Regions from separate parts of the Glutamicibacter sp. NPDC087661 genome, predicted to be linked through region 1. Evidence: predicted binding sites of a transcription regulator. Region 1 holds the regulator's gene; each other region holds the start of a gene.

Region 1 (6,524 bases):
TTGGTCACGTCGGTGACGACGTAACGGGCGCATCCGGCATCTTCGAGGCGGGCCAGAACATCCCACAGGTCGCCTCCGTCCTTGGTCCAGCCGTGGCCGGACAAGGTGGTTCCGCGCACGTCCATGCCCACGGCGATCTTGTCGCCGTGGCGGGCAATGGCCTGCTTGGTCCATTCCGGGTTCTCCAGCGCGGCGGTTCCGAGGTTGACGCGGGTAGCACCGAATTCCAGGGCCCGGTCAAGTGAAGCGTCATCGCGGATACCGCCGGAGAGCTCGACCTTGATATCCAGTTCCTTGGCAATGCGCTGGACAATCTCAACATTGCTGCCACGGTCAAAGGCTGCGTCCAGGTCGACCAGGTGCAGCCATTCAGCGCCGGCATTCTGCCAGGAGAGCGCAGCTTCCAGCGGGTCGCCGTATCCGGTCTCGGAACCGGCTTCGCCCTGGACCAGGCGCACTGCCTGTCCGCCAGCGATATCTACTGCAGGCAAAAGTTCGAGGATTGGTTGCTCGCTCATGATGTCCTTAGTGAAGAAGTAATGTGATTAGTAGGTCAAGGACCAGGCTGCGATCAGGCTCAGGCCTGCAAGTACCCACAGCGCGATGATCCATGAGATATGGGCCTTCTGGCTCTTCAGCGAAATGGCTCCGCCAATCAGGAAGGCCCCGACAACGCCCAGAATAAGGGTCCACATGCCTAGAGCGTCCCCAACCAATTGCGAAGCAGCTGCGCGCCAGCGTCCCCGGACTTCTCCGGGTGGAACTGCACTGCCGATAGCGGGCCGTTCTCGACGGCGGCCACGAAGGGCGTTCCGTGCGTCGACCAGGTCACCTGTGGCGGGGTCATCGCTGGCTGCGTTACGTCGAATTCCCACTTCTGAACAGCGTAGGAGTGCACGAAGTAGAATCGTTCACCCTCGATGCCGGCGAACAGCTTGGATCCCTCCGGCGGGCGTACCGTGTTCCAGCCCATGTGCGGGATGACATCTGACTGCAGGCGTTCAACCTTGCCCGGCCATTCGCCAATGCCTTCGGTTTTCACACCGTGTTCCACGCCTTCTTCAAAGAAGACCTGGTGTCCCACGCAGATACCCAAAACCGGCAGGCCCCCGGCAATGCGGCGACCGATCCAACGCAGGGAACCGGTTTTGGCCAGCTGCTCCATGACCGAGGCGTAGGCGCCAACACCGGGGACTACCAGGCCGTCGGCGGCCACGATCTTCTTCGGATCTGCGGTCAGTTCCACTTCGGCGCCGGCGGCTTCCAAAGCGCGCACAGCGGAGCGGACGTTGCCGGACCCATAATCCAGGACAACTACTGTTTTCTTTTCCACTTACAGTGCACCCTTCGTGGATGGGATCTTGTCGCCCATGCGCTCATCGCGCTCTACCGCTTCGCGCAATGCGCGCGCGAAGGACTTGAACTGCGCTTCAACGATGTGGTGCGGGTCGCGACCCGAGAGCACCTCGATGTGAGCACAGATCTGTGCGTGGAAAGTGATGGCTTCGAAGACGTGACGGGTCATCGAACCGGTGAAGTGACCACCGATCAGGTGGTATTCCTGGCCCGCAGGCTCGCCGGAGTGCACGAGGTATGGCCGGCCCGACACATCGACTACCGAACGGGACAGGGCTTCGTCCAGTGGAGCGTAGGAGGTGCCGAAGCGGCGGATGCCGGCCTTGTTGCCCAGTGCCACGCGCAGTACTTCGCCAATGGTGATCGCGGTGTCCTCGACGGTGTGGTGAACGTCGATGTGGGTATCGCCGGTTGCACGCACGGTGAGATCGATGAGCGAATGCTTGGATAGCGCAGTCAGCATGTGGTCGTAGAACGGCACCGAGGTGCTGATCTCAGAGACACCGGTGCCATCGAGGTCCAGTTCAACGAATACGGACGATTCGCTGGTCACGCGTTCCATGCGGGCGCGACGTGCGCCAATCAATTCGGCAGACATGTCTTCCTTCGCTTGTCTTTGATTACTTCTGCGAGCCGAGCAGTTCGGCAAGTCGTTCCAAGAAGGCTGTGGTTTCCGATTCGGTTCCTGCCGTAACACGCAAGGTTCCCGGGATTCCATTGTCGCGGATGATGATGCCGGCTTCCAACAGGCCTTCCCAAATCTTGTGGGGGTCTTCGACGCCACCGAAGAAGACGAAGTTGGAGTCGGAGACCGATGGCTTGAGGCCAAGTTCCTTCAGGCGCGCGACGATGCGGTCCCGCTGGGACTTGATGTCCTCGACCTGGGCCAACAGCAACTCGATGTTCTTCAAGGCCGCGATGGCGGTTGCCTGGGTCACTGCCGACAGGTGGTACGGCAGTCGCACCAAGCGGATGGCATCGGTGACTTCTGGCGCAGCGGCCAGGTAGCCTACGCGCGCACCGGCCAGGGCGAAAGCCTTGGACATGGTGCGCGAGACAATCAGCCGCTGGCGGCCTTCGAGCAGGCTCAGCGCCGAGGTGGTGCTGGCCAAGGAGAACTCGGCGTACGCCTCATCCACGATCACCATGCCGTTATGCTCGCTCATGGCTTCATATACCGCGGTGATGACGTCCAGGCCAAGGGCCGTGCCGGTGGGGTTATTCGGAGAGCAGAGGAAAACGATGTTCGGCTTGTGCTCGCGAACCTGTGCGGCTGCGGAATCGGCGGACAACGTGAAATCTGCGGCGCGTTCACCGGCGATATATTTCGTGTCAGTACCACTGGCAAGCAGCGGGTACATGGAGTAGGTTGGGCCGAAGCTCATCACGGCACGGCCGGGGCCGCCAAAGGCTTGCAGGATTTGCTGCAGGATTTCATTGGAACCGTTAGCGGCCCAGATATTGTCCTTGGTGAGCGAGTGGCCGAGGTAATCGGCTAGGAGTTCGCGAAGCTCGGTGAACTCGCGGTCCGGATACCGGTTCAACATTGCCGCCGCCTTGGCCACCTCTTGTGCAATGGCATCGACGACTGTCGGTGGCAACGGATGGGTGTTCTCGTTGACGTTCAGCTGGATGGGCACGTCAATTTGTGGTGCGCCATAAGGGGATAGCCCGCGGAGATTCTCACGCAAGGGCAGCTGACTCAAAAGTTCACTGCGGTCATTCACGCATCAAGTCTACGTGCGCAGCGCGCCTGCCGGTGAATCCGCTACGGCCACAGGTAACAAACTCGAAGCAGGCTGGGGAAGCTAGCCGGCAAGGACCGGAATCGACAAGGTTTCGCCAACCTGGATTTCGCTGCCGGTCAGGGCATTGAGTTCGGCGATGTGGCCCACTGCCGAGGTCACGTCGTAACCGGTGGCGTAATCCCGGGCCAGGCTCCACAGCGTATCCCCTGGAATAACGGTGACATCAACGGTTCCGACTCCAACAGGAGTATCGGCTGCGGCATGCGCGTCAGAGGCAAACATGGAGATGAAGAAAGCTGCGGCGATGGTGAGTGCGAAAATGGGCATACCCACAAGCACGGCCCATCCGCGACGGTTGATGCGGATCTTCAGTGGTGCCTGGGTCTGATTTGAGTCAAGTGCGACGGTTGCCATGACTTTGTCTCCTCAAGAAATTCAAGTGATGCGAATTTGTATTCGAAAGCGTAGATTCGAAAGCGTAGATTCGAAAACTTGTTCGAACCTCGTATATCTGTTCTAACAGAGGTTTGCGGAACTTGTCCAGAAGTTTTCGAACAAATCTTTGAAAGAAGCTCGCTTATCTACTAAGATTTCGAAGTAGACGAGCAATGAAAACATCTCACCATCTAGCGCCGACAGTTTGGACTTACGAACTTTCGAATGATTGCTAGGGAAGGCAAAATCTCATGTCAGCTTCACAACGCACTCCCCGATCGAATGCACGTTCGCTGACGATTCGCCAAAAGAAGATCCTGGAGACGATCCAGCGGTCAATCGGCAAGAACGGTTATCCACCATCGATGCGTGAGATTGGTGACGCAGTAGGGCTCAAGAGCCTTTCGAGCGTCACCCACCAGCTGAGCCAGCTGGAAAAGCTCGGCTATATCCGTCGAGATCCACGCCGTCCGCGCGCAATGGAAATCCTGCTGCCTCTGCAGCTGGCCGAAGACGCCGAGAAGGCCGAAGTTTCGAAGCCGGTCGAGCCAGATGCCAGCGAAGACGCCAAGATCATTGAATTGAGCACTTCCGCTGACACCACCATGGTTCCCCTGGTTGGCCGTATCGCTGCCGGCGGTCCGATCCTTGCCGAACAGTCCGTCGAAGATGTTTTCTCGTTGCCTCGTCAGCTCGTAGGCCACGGCGAACTGTTCATGCTCAAGGTTTCCGGCGATTCAATGGTTGACGCTGCGATTTGCGATGGCGACTGGGTAGTTGTCCGCCGCCAGCAGACGGCGGACAACGGCGACATCGTAGCTGCCCTGCTCGATGAAGAAGCCACGGTAAAGACTTTCCGGCAGCGTGACGGGCATACCTGGCTGCTTCCGCAGAACTCGCGCTACGAACCAATTTTGGGTGATGCCGCAACGATCATGGGACGCGTCGTCTCGGTGATGCGCTCGCTCTAGAATACGTACGGTCATTGCGCTGGTGCTTGGCACCAGCGCAATTCTCGTTTAACCCGCTATTGGCCGGCGTTCAACTCGAATTGAGCGGCCGCCGAGAAGATCATCCAGCGTTGGATTGCCGCCGAAAGCCGGCGTGGTTCCTGGTCAGCCAGATGGCGCGCCGTTGCCATGACCAGCCTCCTGGCCTGCTCCCGGCTCCGGGCTTCCAAGCGGCCATCATTACCGGCGAGGGCCAGATATCGGCAGAGTATCCCCGCGAACAGGTTGCCGTCTCCCCCGCTGTTGAACGAGAGGACCCCGGCAGCAGTTGACAGCGATTTCGTGGTGGCATCGATCAGTACTTTAGCGTGAGCCAGATCAGCAGGCTCGCCAAGCTCAAGCAATGCCCCGAGCACCAGGCCCTGGTTATAGGTGTAGACCGCTGGTTCCACGGCGTGTCCCTGCGTGGTCAACCGAAGTCCGTCCAGATACAGTCCTCGCTCCACGCTGAACAGATTCTTTTCCAGCCACTGGAGAAGCTCTCGCGCGGTCTCTTTCTCCCCGGTACGGGCAAAGAACAGTGCCGCCGGCGCGTTGGCTGGCGTGTTCTTGAAATCCCGCTTTCTGGACCAGTGCAGGCCGCCGTCCAGCACCCCATCCATGCCGGCATGGAGCTGCCGTCCCAGCGTCCGAACTGCCGCCTCGGCAGGACGGCTCCTGTGTCCCGTCACCAGCTGCGTGAACTCTGACAGGCGGCCGCTGGCCAGGGCAAGCCAAGCCATGTCGTCGAAGAAGTAGTTGGGCAAGATCCCGAAGTTTCGAATTCGAATGCCGCGCAATAGGCCGTTGGCCCGGGCAAGCGCTTCGCGCGCCCGGTGTTCGTTGCCTTCGTCCCAGTACGATCGGCCCTCATCGATGATGGCATCCAGATAGTGCGCCTGCCACCAATAGTTCCACTCCGCAAGCGGGTGCGCGAAACCATTGAGATTGCTGAGCATGCTTCCGTCGCGCAACCGATGCGCTTTGCTGTAGCTCTGTCCAATCCACGTTCCGGGCAACCCCATGAGGCGATGCCCGAACCGCTGGTGGGTGTCGATCGCGGCTTGGTGCGCCAATTCCTGCATGGACTCCATGGTGCCTTCCGATTCGAGCTTCATCAGTTCTTGTCACAGACCTTAGTGCATCTGGAAGCATCATGCTGGTACCGGTTAAAGAACTTGAGCTGTCCCGAAGGACAGCTCAAGTTCATATTCTGGCCGCGGCTATTTCCCGCCCGGGTTCAATCGCTTGAGAACACCAGTGATGACCTTCTTATCGACAGTCGGCCACATCGGCGGCAGGGTAGCTTTCAAGAAGCTGCCGTACCGCGCCGTGGCCATGCGCGAATCAAGGATCGCCACAACGCCCTTATCCCCGACCGAACGAATCAAGCGCCCAGCACCCTGGGCCAGGCGAATCGCCGCATGGGTGGCGGCAACCTGCATGAAGCCATTTCCGCCATGCTTGGCCACGTCCTCGGAACGGGCCTTGGAGATAGGATCATCCGGGCGCGGGAAAGGAATCTTGTCGATGATGACCAGCCGGCAAGAATCGCCTGGCACGTCCACGCCCTGCCACAAGGTCATGGTTCCAAACAGGCAGGTGTCGCGTTCGCTGCTGAACTGTTCGACCAGCGACTTCATGCTGGCTTCACCCTGGCACAAGATTTCCACGTCCAGGCGCTCGCGCAAGATGCTTGCCGCTTCCTCGGCGGAACGCTTGGAAGTGAACAGCGCCAAGGCGCCGCCACCGGAGGCCTTGATGAGATCTTCGATCTCATCCAGCGTCTCCGCCGCCAGTTGGCGTCCTGGCTTGGGCAGGTGCTTGGCCACGTAGAGGATGCCCTGCTTGGGGTAATCGAAAGGGCTGCCAACATCTACGCCGGTCCATGATGGAGCGCCGGAGCCCATCAGGCCCAAGGAGCCTGCTACCGAGTCGAACTGCGAGCCAATGGCCAAGGTGGCGCTGGTCAATACGACCGTGCGCCCGTCGAAGA
Region 2 (6,524 bases), on a different contig from region 1:
CGACAGCCAATTGAAGATCCTGCAGCTTCAAGTGCCCGATCCAACGCATGCGCGCGAGATCATCTGCGCCAGGACGGGGATCGACCTGCCGCCCATGGCCGTCGAGCAGCTGGTGGACTACACCGAGGGCAACCTGCAGGTGGTCATCGAGCTGGCCCAGGAGAATCCGGAGCACAGCTGGGAGCAGTTCGACCGCTGGCCGCCTGCCCCTCACGCCCTGTCGTTGCACGTCATCGAGCTATTGGAGGGGTTGGAACCGCGGGCGCGGGCGCTGCTGGAAGCGGCTGCGGTGCTCGGCGCGCAGGCCCGGATCGACAATATCGCCAAGCTGGTGGGCGAGGATGATCCGCTGCTGCCGATCCAGCAGATTCTCGACTCCTCGCTGGCGCAAACCCACGGCCATAGCGGGAAGGTGCGGCTCGGGTTCGAGAACGCATTGACCCAAATGGCTGTCTACCATCAGATCCCGCTGAGCACCCGCATCCGGTTGCATGCTTGCGCCGCGGACATCGTCGAGGACCAGGGGGCCAAGCTGGGCCATCGGGCCGATGCGAGCATCCTGCCCGATGGCCGCTTGTCGATGGAACTGCAAGACTACGCGCGGTCCCAAGGCAAGCGGGGCGAGTGGTCTTCGGCCGCTACCGCGTACTTCAGGGCCATGCACTTGTCCCCGGAACCGATGCGCCGCGACTCCCTGCTGCTCAACGCAGTGGATGCGATTGTCGCCGCCGGCGAGCTGCCGCGGGCGCAAACCTTCGCGCATCAGCTTTCGAGCTTGGAAAGCAGTCCGGAACGGGACGTGCTTTCCGGATACATCTCGATCCTGCAAGGCCGCGCCAACACCGCGCAGCGCTGGCTGTCCAGTGCCTGGCAGAACGCGGTCCAGCATCAGGACAACGATGTGATGGCCGCGATCGCCCAACGCCAAGTCCTCGATTCGCTGTGCCGTTTGAAGGGGCAGAAGATCATTGACTGGGCTGAGCAATCGCTGCGCCTTGCCCAGGTGGGCAGCCCGCTGGCCATTGAGAACGCAGCCATCCAAGGGCTCGGCCTGGCAATGATGGACCGGGCTGATGAGGGGGAACAGGTCTTGATGGACCTGCTGGCCACCCTTCCGGCGGGAGCACAGCGCCAGCGCGCGGAAATGTCACTGGGCTGGGTCTACCTCGCGACCGATCGCGTGGAGCTAGCCCGGCACGAGCTCTCCGCAGCCAGCTCCACGGACTTCAGCGATGGTTCCCTGCGCATCTCGCTGTGGGCCAAAGCCTGGTCGGCGCGCGCTGAATTCCTCATGGGCGACTGGGACCAAGCGCTGGAGACGGTTCGATCCGCGCAGTCCCTGCAGGAGCGTTCTGAAATCCAGATCCTGCGTCCGCTGATCCAGCTGACCGCGGTGCAGATTCACGCATTGCGCGGCAATTGGGAGCAGGCGGATCTGCACCTACGCAAGTCGTGGGCACGCACCGGCAGCTATGCCATTATGGAGATGCCTTACCGGATGGCGCGGGCCGAGATTGCCCGGGCGCAGGCAAACCATGAAGAGGTTGTGCGGACGCTGGAACCATTGCTTCGGCTGGACCGTACGCAGGGCATCGACCAAGCAGGTTTCTGGACCTGGCAGGATACATACGCCATGGCGCTAATCCGTTGCGAACGCCTGGATGAAGCAGAAAAATTCGTACAGCCGTTGCTGGAGAGTGCTCTCGCTTCAGGCCACCAGAGCGGAGCCGCTCGATTCCTGAGCGTGCAAGGCACCTTGCTGGCAGCCCGCGGTGATATCGACGCAGCCCGTTTGGCCTTTGAAGATGCCATCCGCCGTTTGGAAGGCATCGGGTCGGTCTACCACCGGGCAAAAATTGATTTCTACTACGGGCAATGCCTGCGCCGAGCCGGCAAGCGAGCCGAATGCGTTGCGCCGTTGACCCGCGCGCTGGCGATTTTCACGCACTTCGATGCATCCGTGTACATCGACCGCTGCACTCGTGAGCTCCAGGCAAGCGGAACCGGGATGCTGCGCAGGGAGAGTGCTGACTGGTCGACGCTGACGGTGCAGGAACAAGCCGTGGCCAAGCTGGTTTGCGAAGGTGCAAGCAATCGACGTGTCGCTGAAGAGCTGTATATAGGCACCAAGACAGTGCAGTACCACCTGACCAAGATCTACACGAAGCTGGCGGTCTCAAACCGTACTGAGCTTGCTGCGCTGGCGCGTTTCGACCTTGAGGGATAGTGCCTTCCGACTGAGAAAAATTTTCATTCCCGAGGGCAGCAAAACCATGCGGAGTTCGAGTTGACCTGCGCGCTGTGACTGTAGATTTTTTTCATTCAGCACGAATCGCTTGAATCGAACGCGGCCGGGATTCTTGATTCAGGCCGCGTCCAGCATTGCAACCAGACTCAAAGCCGTTGCTCCTGCGAAGTATGGGTGGTGTGGTGGTGCTAGTGACTGAAAAAATTTATCGCTCGAAATCCAAATCAGGTACTGGCTCTAGCTGGTTTCGGTTCCGGGCAGGCCCTCATCTTGGCCGAGCCCCAGTACTCGCCGCACTTCGGGGGTCAATTGCACCTCGCAGGCCGCAGCCTCCTGGGGACGTTGAGGACAACGATCGTTGACATGATCAAATTTCTCCACGTTGTCCACGCTCTCGGGAACCGTGATTGACCGCAGCCCGTGCGGAGATACCCACGTCTTGGAGCCATCCGGGCAAGCGAAGACCTTCCAGCCAAGCGCGTGCTTGTACATCTGATGCTGCTTGCACAAGAGATGAGTGTTCTGCCGGGTAGTGTGGCCGCCCTGCCCATACGCTTCGATGTGATCAATTTCCGAACGATCGGGCAGGCGGCGGCAACCAGGGAAACCGCAATGCTGGTCGCGGTAACGCAGCAAATCGCGCAACCCCTGGGAAGGCCGATATTTCTTGGGCTCCACATCAATTGCGGCTCCCGTCCACGGGTCGGTCAGAACGCGCTGGAACGACGGAGCATCCGCGGCGATTTCCAACGCTACGCCGATTGGGATCGGCCCGTAACCTTCCAAATCAGCGAGGGCGCGAGCGGGATTCGCGAGCATTTCAATGGCTGGGATCGTGATGGCAACCCGTGGCTTCAGCGGCATGCCTTCCATTCCGGGCCAGCCATGCAGATACACGTCCGCAAGCACATCGGCTTCAACCTGCGTTTGCGTGCGCAGATCCTTGGAATCAGTGATCTGGGCGGCTGCCTGCTTTATCGAGTTGCGAATCGAATGGATGACATCAGCGCGGTGATGCAGCTGCAAGGTAGCCATGCCATTCTCCTCATTCCACACCTTGAGATTACGGGCTGCGAATGCGTTCTTCTGCCGGTTCTCTGCCGAATTGGGATTCATCCGGTCGTGAAAGCGACGGGCCCGCTGGTAGACGGTCTCGTCGCAGGCTGTTCTTGCCAGAGGCAGCAAATTTTCCTCCATGCGGCCGACCTGCTCCGGGGAAAGGTCTTGCGAGTATTTGACGATGTCGTGGGCGGCCTTAACGGTAATCTCACCTGCAGCGAGCGCGGCAAGGGTGGCTTTGCAGGCGTGGCGCAAGCCCTTGGCATGGAACATCCGCTTGCTGGCTTTACGGACGGATTCGCGCAATGCGACAGCTGACTCAGCTACGAAATTGGAGTTGATGACCTGCTCGCTGCCACGGTCTATGCCATAGTATTCGGCACTCTTGCTGGCTTCGGCTTCCTCGTCTGGGGTGTGGGCATGCTCGGTGGCAATCAGGTCATTGAAGGACGCGCTGACCTGCTCGACTCCGTCTGCCAGTAAAACGCAGATAGCGGCTTCAGCGCTGCTCATCAGGCGTTGGAGTTTCTTCAGGCGTTCCAATGCGTCTCCGGGCCCATCCACGGGGCCCGCATTGAATAGTTCGTCGGCAACCTGCTTGATGGGTCCGAAGAACAACTGGTGCTCGCGATGGGCGTCGAGCGCTGACGCTCTGTGCGACTCCATGCGGGTGCCCGGCGGGCGCAGTGGAAGGCGATGTTCATCGTCGTGATCGTCTAGATATGCGGGAATAGTCATAGTTAACGTTCGCGCAGATTATCGACAGTATCTTCTGGTTCGAAACCAATTGTGGATAAGTTCTAGAAAGTTTATACGAATGCGATTAAGCGTGATTCCGGCGCGAAAATCGCTAGATCAGGGAAGGCAGTAATGGGTGCCGTGCTAGTTGCTAGTTGGATGCAGGGGGCGCGGCGGGCGGGTGAAGGCAGTTCGGATGCCAAAGGCTGCCATGGCTGCGAGTATGGCAAAGGCGAGGACGCTGGCCATGTACAGGGGTGCGGCTAGATCCGCGGCGGCATCGGCGTTCCAATCGGCAAAGGTGTCGCCCACCGAGTTCATATTGGCGAAGGAAGCGAAGAAATAAGCCGGTGCGCCTAAGGCAATGATCAGGCTCCAAGCTCCGATAGCCGCCCAGGCGGGCAGCTTGCGTCCGGCGGAAACTACCGGAACGAGCCAAGAAATGGCGAGGGCGGTTCCAGTGGCTGCGAAGACCCACCCTCCAAGCGAGTCGTAATTCTGGTCCATTGAGGCCATCTCGGAAATGGTTTCATCGAGGGAGAGTCCACTTGCTGCGGTCACGGCCCAATTGTTCATGAGCAGTGAGCCGTAAGCCGCGTAAGCCACGATCATGGCGAACCCGGAGATGGCTAGAAGTTTACGCATGTCAGTAGCCTAACAGTGCACTAGTCAACTCGGTGGGATAACCAATACGCGTATGAGTTGGGCGTCCATGCTACTTCCTTGCACGATCAAGCTGTCCTGAGGCCAGCTGCCTGTATTCCAGTGCAAGAATCCGTGAATCAGATGCCCTTAGTCGGTAAGGTGCATTATGTGCCGATCGGGAGCCCAAAGCGATCGCGCGAGCGATACCACCCAGCGCCGCAATGAGGCGCCAACCGTTAGAAGGAGACTAGGGATGATCTTCACCAAAAAAGGCGACGCCGCAGTTCTGGCCAAGCTCAGCACAGCTCCAGCACCCTATCGCGAGATCGCCGAACGGCTTCACACCATAATCATGCAGAGCGCACCATCGCTGGAGCCGATCGTCCGCTGGGGACTTCCGTTTTACGTCCGGGATGGCAAAGACGTCTGCTACATCAAGCCTGACAAGGACTTCGTAGCTTTCGGTTTTGGAGAAGTCGTGAATCCTGCCTACGAGGAAGGCTCCCACATGCATCCAGTTGCATGGACTATCACCTCGCTGGATTCTGCAACGGAAGACAGGATCCGGGACCTGGTGAAGAAGGCCGCGGGCTGATCCCGAGCAAGCTAGCTGGCCGCAAGATGAACAGTGCGCCCGCTGCAGGCAGCCGCATTGCCTGGAGTCCGTCCTCAAGTGCGCCGAAGGTCCCGGCAGCGTCATTGCTGTCGGGACCTTCCGCTTCGCGTCGGTAGTACTGAGGGCAAAAGCCTAGGCGGCAAGCATCGAGGTGCCGTGCTCCTCTTCTGGCATCCATCCGGTCCAGGCCCAGTGGTTCTGGGGTTCGCTGGCATCGGCAGCTCGGTGCGCGATGGATTGGGGTTGGAACTTCCCGGCTGGATCGTTCAGTGTTGAAGCATTCATGCTGCGCTCCCATTGGATTGGCGGGTGTTCGCCCGTTCGTCGAGGTTCCGGGTACGGCAACGGCGGGGGTCCGGCCAATGCTGCCGGGACCCCCGCCGTGTTGAGGCGCGCTGGGGCTTACTTCACAGGGTCGAGCACGAAGTCGTAGGTGACCTGCTTGCCGTTGCCCGATGCTGCTGGGTGCACGTCGAGCATCAGTTCCGGCTTCACCGCGGTGGCGATGTCGTCGTCGTTGTGCGCATCGCCCGGGAAGTACAGCTGGGCGGTGAGCAACTCGTGGCCCTCGGCGGAGACCTTCAGGTGCAGGTGCGCTGGGCGCCACGCGTGCCAGCCGGCGGCGGCGATCAGCTGGCCGCAGGCGCCGTCGGTCGGGATCTGGTACGGGGCTGGCTGCATGGTGTTGATCTGGAAGTTGCCTTCCTCGTCAGCAATGAAGGTGCCGCGCAGGTTCCACTCGGGGATGCCAGGGGCGAACTGCGAGTAGAAGCCCTCTTCGTCTGCGTGCCACAGCTCGATCTTGGCGTTCTTCAGCGCCGAGCCGTCGGTGGAGCGGACCTGGCCCTGGAAGAGCAGGTTGGTGCCCTTCTCGTCCTCGCGCATCGAGATGGTGGCAGGGGTGTTCTGCGAAGGCGCTTCGGGCACGTAGTAAGGGCCTTCGATCGAGCCCTTGTTGCCTTCGCGGTGGTCGGTGGCGACCTCTTCCACCGAGTGCTCCAGCCACACGTCCAGGAACAATGGCCATTCGCCGTCGTCGCCAACCTTGATCAACCATGCCTTCAGGGCATTGAACTCGTCGTAGCTCACGCGCTCTTCGAGGATGATGTCGTTGGCGGCCTTGACGAGCTTGGAAGCAAGCATGTTCACGCGCTCGGTGGAGGTCGCGATGCTGCCGAGCTTGCCGGAGTTGCGGAAGCTGTCGGTGGCGGCGTTGCC
Region 3 (6,524 bases), on a different contig from region 1:
ACCACATGGCCCGGTTGAATCCGCATTTGCCTGGCCAGCCCGGGATCTTCGAAGCAACGCACCTCGAACTGCTCGCGCAGGCAATCCAGCAACGCCTGGGCTACCTGCGGCACCGGGGCAAAGCGTTGCACATGGGAGGTCAGCGAATAGCTCTCCGCTGGAGGCTGCTCATCCCAGCGCTGGCCATAGGGGATCAGCGCACCGTGCTCGTCGAAGTAATCCGCCACTTAGATATCTGGGCGCTGGTAGCCGTGAAGCATGTTCGGGTTCTCCGTTTCTGCCGCATGCAGGTATTGCGGGAATTCAGTGCCCGAACTCATCCGAATCGGTGAAGGGGCCAGCACCAGTATCCATGGCATTGATGGCGGCCATTTCCGCCTGGGTGAGCTGGAAGTCGAAAATGTCCAGGTTCTCGCTCTGCCGCCGCTGGTCTGCCGATTTCGGTGCCGCTGCCCGCCCGGACTGGACATGCCAGCGCAAGGTCACCTGCGCGCTGCTCTTCCCATGCGCTTGGGCGATCCGGACCAGGGCAGGATGTGAAAGGAGTCCAGATTTCTTGCGTCCGAGCGGGGAATAGGCTTCGGTCCGAACGCCATGCTCGGTGTTGAAACCTTGCCAATCGACGCTTTGCCGTTCAGGATCAACCTGGATCTGGTTCAGCGCCGGCACGAGCCCCGAATCCAGGACGTTCTGCAGCTGGTAGGGCTTGAAGTTCGAGACTCCCGCAGCCCGGATCTTGCCCTCGTCTACTAGTTTGCCCAGCTCAGTGAAGGCTTCGACATAGGTGTTCTGCTGGGGGTTGGGCCAGTGGATCAAGAACAGATCCACATACTCAAGACCCAAGCGGTCCAGGGAGTTCTCCAACGCCTGGCGCACGCCTTGGGTCGAATGCCATTGCTTGTTGAATTTGGTGGTTACGAAAATTTCATCGCGATGAAGCCGGCTCTGTGCCAGGGCCTTGCCCACGGCGTCCTCATTCTCGTAGTTCTCCGCTGTATCAATGCGGCGGTAGCCCACGTCGAGGGCGGACAGCACCGCTGCGGCCGCCTCTTGTCCACGCATGGGCCACGTGCCCAAACCGATCGAGGGCATGCTCACGCCACCGGCAAGTTCGAGGGAAGAAATATCAGCAATCATGTCCTTGAACCTACCAAGTTCCACCACTTGCCGGGAGGCGGCGTCGAAGAATCCGCGACACACCGGGAAACAAAACAGGACCACGGCGTCTCTGGGTTTAACGTTATTTCGGCGCATTTTTCGTGCTGCCAACCAATGAACACCATGAAGGTTAGAACCATGCCGAAAATAGGCGTCCTCGCTCTGCAAGGGGATTTCCGCGAACATCTGGCCTCTTTGGAACGGCTCGGGCAGCGCACGCACATGGTGCGCACCGTCGTCGATTTGGAGCAGGTTGACGCGCTGGTGATTCCCGGCGGCGAGTCCTCGGTGATTGACCGGCTGTCCCGCAACTACGGGCTAGCTGGTCCCATCAAGGAGCGCATCGCAGCAGGCATGCCAGCCTACGGCTCCTGCGCCGGAATGATCATGCTGGCCGATCGCATCGAGAACCCTGCAATCTCGCGAGATGGCGCGGTACAGCAAAGCTTCGGCGGCATCGACATGACGGTCAAGCGCAACGCGTTCGGGCGCCAGATCGACTCATTCGAGCACCAGCTGGACTTCAACGGGCAAAATCTCGAAGCGGTGTTCATCCGCGCACCGGAAGCCGTGCAAATTGGCCCGGACGTGCAAGTGATCAGCACCGTTCAAGCGGGGACGGATCACGAACAGGGTAGAATTGTTGCAGTACGCCAGGGAAAATTGTTGGCAACCAGCTTTCACCCGGAAGTCACCGGCAGCACCGCTATCCACCAATTTTTCATCAATCTCACGCGAGGAGACGCTTAAAGCATGTCAGGCCACTCCAAATGGGCAACTACCAAGCACAAGAAGGCCGCGATCGACGCCAAGCGCGCCAAGGCCTTCGCAAAATTCATCAAGGGCATTGAAGTTGCCGCCCGTGCCGGCGGCGCCGACATGGCCGGCAACCCGGCGCTGGAACTTGCTGTCAGCAAGGCCAAGAAGAACTCCGTGCCGATCAACAACATCGACCGCGCCGTCAAGCGCGGCGCTGGCCTGACCGGCGAGGTCGTCGACTACACCGAGATCATCTATGAAGCACGCGGCCCGCAGGGCTCGGCCCTGCTGATCGAGTGCCTGACCGACAACAAGAACCGTGCAGCCTCCGAGGTGCGCGTGGGCATCACCCGCAACGGCGGCACCATCGCCGACCCGGGTTCGGTCGCCTACCTGTTCAACCGCCAGGGCGTTGTCCGCCTGCCCAAGGGCGAGCTGACCGAAGACGACCTGCTGATGGTCGTGCTGGACGCCGGTGCCGACGAGATCATGGACGAGGACGAGAACTTCGCCATCGTCTGCGACCCTTCGGACCTGCGCGCTGTGGCCGCTGCGCTGGATGAAGCGGACATCGCCTACGAGTCCGACGAAATGGAATTCATTCCATCGATGAAGGTCGACCTGGACGTTGAAGGAGCTCGCAAGTTCCTCAAGCTCTACGACGCGCTGGAAGAACTGGATGATGTCCAGGGCATCTACACCAACGCTGATCTGTCCGACGAGGTTCGCGCCGCGCTGGACGAAGAGCAGTAAGGCTTGGCCTTACGTGTTGTTGGCGTCGATCCCGGCCTGACCCGTTGCGGTCTTGCCGTGGTCGACGTCGCTGCAAACAGGCAAGTTTCGCTGGTGGACGTCACCGTCGCCGGCACCCCTCCGGGCACTCCGCTCGATGCCCGGCTCTTGAAGATCGCCAACGCCATCGACGAATGGCTGGATCTGCATCAGCCCGATGTGCTCGCCTTGGAACGCGTGTTCGCTTCGGCGAACGTCTCCACGGTCATCGGCACCGCGCAGGTCACCGGTGTTGTCATCACCGCGGCAGCGCGACGCGGAATACCCGTGGCCCTGCACACGCCGACCGAGGTCAAGGCGGCGGTTACCGGTTCGGGACAGGCCACCAAGGCGGCGATCGGCAATATGGTTGCCAAGATCTGCCGGCTCGATGAACCGCCTAAGCCTGCCGACGCCGCTGATGCGGTGGCCTTGGCGATTACCCACGGTTGGCGCGGTGCGGCCACCGGCTCGAATGCCTCGGCCTCCGCGGCTAATGCCAGTGGTTCGTCGCAGCTGACCGGTGCGCAGCAGGCGTGGATTGCCGCTGAGGCGTCGGCCAAGCGCCGCGCAGTGCGCCGCTAGCCGGTCAGCACGGCAGCGGCCTCGACCCACCGGGGAACGCGGCGGATCGATATTCGTAGGTATCTTCGATAAACTGGGTTCGATCGAACATATATCCCAAGGAGTGGCATGATCAGCTCATTGACCGGCACCGTGCAGGCGGTAGCCCTGAACACCGCGGTAATTGACGTTAACGGCTTCGGGATGCTGGTCAATGCCACCCCCGGGACGCTGTCCACCCTGCAGGCAGGACGCGAGGCTACGGTATTCACCTCCATGGTGGTCCGCGAGGATTCGATGACCCTCTTCGGCTTCGCCACCGCTGAGGAACGCGATGTCTTCGAGGTCCTGGTTTCCGTATCGGGCATCGGGCCGCGCACAGGCTTGGCCATCTTGGCGGTGCACTCTCCGGAGGAAGTCCGCATCGCGGCGAACACCAAGGACACCGCCGCTTTCACCAAGGTATCGGGCATTGGCCCCAAGGGCGCGAGCCGCATCGTGCTGGAACTGAACGGCAAGCTGATCCCGACTGGCGCGCCAGTGGCCCCGGTTTCCGGCGGCGGCAACGCGAGCGTCTGGGAACCGCAGGTGATCGAGGCGCTGACCGGCCTGGGCTGGAGCGAAAAGGATGCAACCAGCACCCTGAAATCGCTGTCCAAGGCTGATCCAGATGTCGTTGCCACCGGCAACGTCGCAGAAATCTTGCGTGCTGCACTGCGCAGCATGTCCAGCGGAACCCGCGCCTAAGCGGTCTGCGAGAGGATCAACTGATCATGAATGACTCCACCGGGCTCACGAATGCCGGCAGCGAACCCGAGGAACGGGTAATCGAAGCGGCCCTGCGCCCGCGGAACCTCGACGACTTCGTGGGCCAGTCCCGAGTGCGCCAGCAGCTCTCGCTGGTGCTTGAAGCAGCGAAAATCCGCGAACGCACCGCGGACCACGTTCTGCTCTCTGGCCCGCCGGGCCTGGGCAAGACCACCTTGTCGATGATTATCGCCGCCGAGATGAACGCGCCATTGCGCATTTCCTCCGGCCCAGCGATCCAGCATGCCGGTGACTTGGCCGCGATCCTCTCGTCGTTGACCGAAGGCGAGGTGCTGTTCCTCGATGAAATCCACCGCATGTCCCGGCCGGCCGAGGAAATGCTCTACATGGCCATGGAAGACTTCCGCGTAGATATCATCGTCGGAAAGGGCGCCGGCGCCACGGCCATTCCGCTGGAGCTTCCGCCCTTCACCCTCGTTGGCGCAACCACGCGCGCCGGACTATTGCCCGGCCCGTTGCGTGACCGCTTCGGCTTCACTGGCCATCTGGAGTTCTACGCGGTCAAGGAGCTTGAACTGGTTTTGCGCCGTTCGGCCATGATGCTTGATCTGAGCGTCACTTCGGCCGCGTTCACCGAGATCGCCGGACGCTCCCGCGGTACGCCCCGTATCGCCAACCGCCTGCTGCGCCGCGTGCGTGACTGGGCGCTGGTGCATAAGCTCGAAGAGATCGATGCCAAGGCGGCCGAGGCCGCCTTGGACATGTACGAGGTCGATGCACGTGGCCTTGATCGCCTGGACCGGGGTGTGCTCGAAGCCTTGTGCACCAAATTCGGCGGGGGACCGGTGGGGCTATCGACCCTGGCCATCGCCGTGGGTGAAGAAACCGAAACCGTCGAGACCGTCGCAGAGCCATACCTGGTGCGTGAAGGGCTGATGGGCCGGACCCCGCGCGGTCGTATTGCCATGCCCGGGGCCTGGGCGCATCTGGGCTTGGCGATGCCAAAGGATGCGATCTTCGCCAGTGCGCAAAGCTATGAAAACGATGAGGATTAGGCAAGCATTACTTCACTGCCCGCGTAAATGGTCTGCCGGTTCACCGTGACGCATTAGACTAAAGACGCCCGACCTATGCCCGTTTCGGGGCGAGGTAGGGCGTCTTTGCTGTATTACGCCAGAAATAGCCGCAACAGCATCCCAGAACTTCAGATCAAATCGCAACAATTCGTTAGCAGGTAAATACGTGAATCCCCTCGTAATCGCTCAGGCCGCTGGTGGCGGCTTCAACCCTTCGCTGATCCTGATGGTCGCGCTGTTCGCAGTGCTGATCTTCATGATGTTCCGTGGCCGCAAGAAGCAGTCCGCCCAGCAGGAGAAGCTGAAGAACAACACCGTGCCAGGCGCCAAGGTGATGACCAACTCGGGTATCTTCGGCACCGTCGTCGGCGTTGACGCAGAGGATCGCGTCCAGGTCGAGGTCGCACCGGGCGTAGTGCTGAACCTGCACCGCCAGGCCATTGCCACCTTCCTGGACAAGGATGCAGCAACCCCGGCCGTGGCCGACGGCGCTGCAGAATCCGCCAGCACCACCGAAACCCCGGAAGAGTCCCTGCGTCGCCTGAACGATGAGGGCAAGGACGAGCGCAACGCCTAAGTCCCGGGCAGCATAGCGGTGGCCTGAAGGCTAAGCCACCCAAACCAGAAAGCACAATAGATGTCATCAATCAGACCTGTTAAGCAGGCGCGCAAGGCGTTGCTATGGTTGCTGATCGTCTTCATCATCGCAACCGGCGTGTTGGTAGCCGGTGCAGCGAACGGTAAAACCGGATGGGGACCGAAGCTCGCCCTCGACCTCGAAGGCGGTACCGAGATGATCCTGGCCCCTCGGGTCCAGGGCGACGAAGCAATCAACCAAGAACAACTGGACCAAGCGGTTGAGATCATCCGCCAGCGTGTGGACGGTTCCGGTGTTACCGAATCGGAAATCACCACCCAGTCCGGTCGCAACGTTGTGGTCTCGATGCCCGGCACCCCGGACCAGACCACTCGCGATTTGATCCAGGCCTCGGCCAACATGGAGTTCCGCCCGGTGCTGATCACCGGCAGCTACGCAGCCACCCCTGAGGAAGATCGCACTCCCAAGGAAGACCTGCCAAAGCCTGAGGGCAAGCCAGAGAACCCATCGGACACCAACTGGATCACCGCAGAGCTCTTCCAGGAGTTTGAAAGCTACGACTGCGAAACCGAGCTCAAGGACCGCGGAGGCGACGCTGCGGACCCGGCCAAGCCAATGATCTCCTGCGATACGGACATGGGCGTCAAGTACATCCTTGGCCCACAGGAAATCTCCGGCGACAAGATCAAGGACGCATACGCGCAGCTCGCTCGCGGCGTCAACGGTTCGGTCACCGGCGAATGGGTTGTCGTGATCGAGTTCAATGCCGAAGGCACCAAGATCTTCGCCGACACCACGCAGCGTCTGATTGCCCTGCAGGGTTCGCAGAA

What was found. The regulator LexA, encoded in region 1, represses DNA repair genes until DNA is damaged. The targets are predictions, from matches to a motif close to TCGAACANNTGTTCGA.
Region 2: a site for LexA is predicted at 4,109-4,124, ahead of ACIOTN_RS12565 (DUF222 domain-containing protein). Genes of this name have one in related genera too.
Region 3: a site for LexA is predicted at 3,357-3,372, ahead of ruvA (Holliday junction branch migration protein RuvA). Genes of this name have one in related genera too.

What each region holds. Positions count from the first base shown of each region.
Region 1 covers NZ_JBIUWE010000005.1:334,225-340,748, reverse strand. The annotation lists gene priA (bifunctional 1-(5-phosphoribosyl)-5-((5-phosphoribosylamino)methylideneamino)imidazole-4-carboxamide isomerase/phosphoribosylanthranilate isomerase PriA) at 1-518, opposite strand, end outside; gene ACIOTN_RS15030 (hypothetical protein) at 546-695, opposite strand; gene hisH (imidazole glycerol phosphate synthase subunit HisH) at 698-1,333, opposite strand; gene hisB (imidazoleglycerol-phosphate dehydratase HisB) at 1,334-1,954, opposite strand; gene ACIOTN_RS15015 (histidinol-phosphate transaminase) at 1,977-3,083, opposite strand; gene ACIOTN_RS15010 (LysM peptidoglycan-binding domain-containing protein) at 3,165-3,518, opposite strand; gene lexA (transcriptional repressor LexA) at 3,791-4,510, shown strand; gene ACIOTN_RS15000 (glycoside hydrolase family 76 protein) at 4,567-5,646, opposite strand; gene ACIOTN_RS14995 (ATP-dependent DNA helicase) at 5,752-6,524, opposite strand, start outside.
Region 2 covers NZ_JBIUWE010000004.1:239,690-246,213, forward strand. The annotation lists gene ACIOTN_RS12560 (LuxR C-terminal-related transcriptional regulator) at 1-2,227, shown strand, start outside; gene ACIOTN_RS12565 (DUF222 domain-containing protein) at 2,486-3,850, opposite strand; gene ACIOTN_RS12570 (hypothetical protein) at 4,190-4,690, opposite strand; gene ACIOTN_RS12575 (DUF1801 domain-containing protein) at 4,944-5,285, shown strand; gene ACIOTN_RS12580 (hypothetical protein) at 5,439-5,591, opposite strand; gene catA (catechol 1,2-dioxygenase) at 5,709-6,524, opposite strand, start outside.
Region 3 covers NZ_JBIUWE010000001.1:928,661-935,184, forward strand. The annotation lists gene ACIOTN_RS04420 (DUF6226 family protein) at 1-227, opposite strand, end outside; gene ACIOTN_RS04425 (aldo/keto reductase) at 304-1,137, opposite strand; gene pdxT (pyridoxal 5'-phosphate synthase glutaminase subunit PdxT) at 1,297-1,908, shown strand; gene ACIOTN_RS04435 (YebC/PmpR family DNA-binding transcriptional regulator) at 1,912-2,670, shown strand; gene ruvC (crossover junction endodeoxyribonuclease RuvC) at 2,674-3,273, shown strand; gene ruvA (Holliday junction branch migration protein RuvA) at 3,382-3,999, shown strand; gene ruvB (Holliday junction branch migration DNA helicase RuvB) at 4,026-5,075, shown strand; gene yajC (preprotein translocase subunit YajC) at 5,263-5,673, shown strand; gene secD (protein translocase subunit SecD) at 5,734-6,524, shown strand, end outside.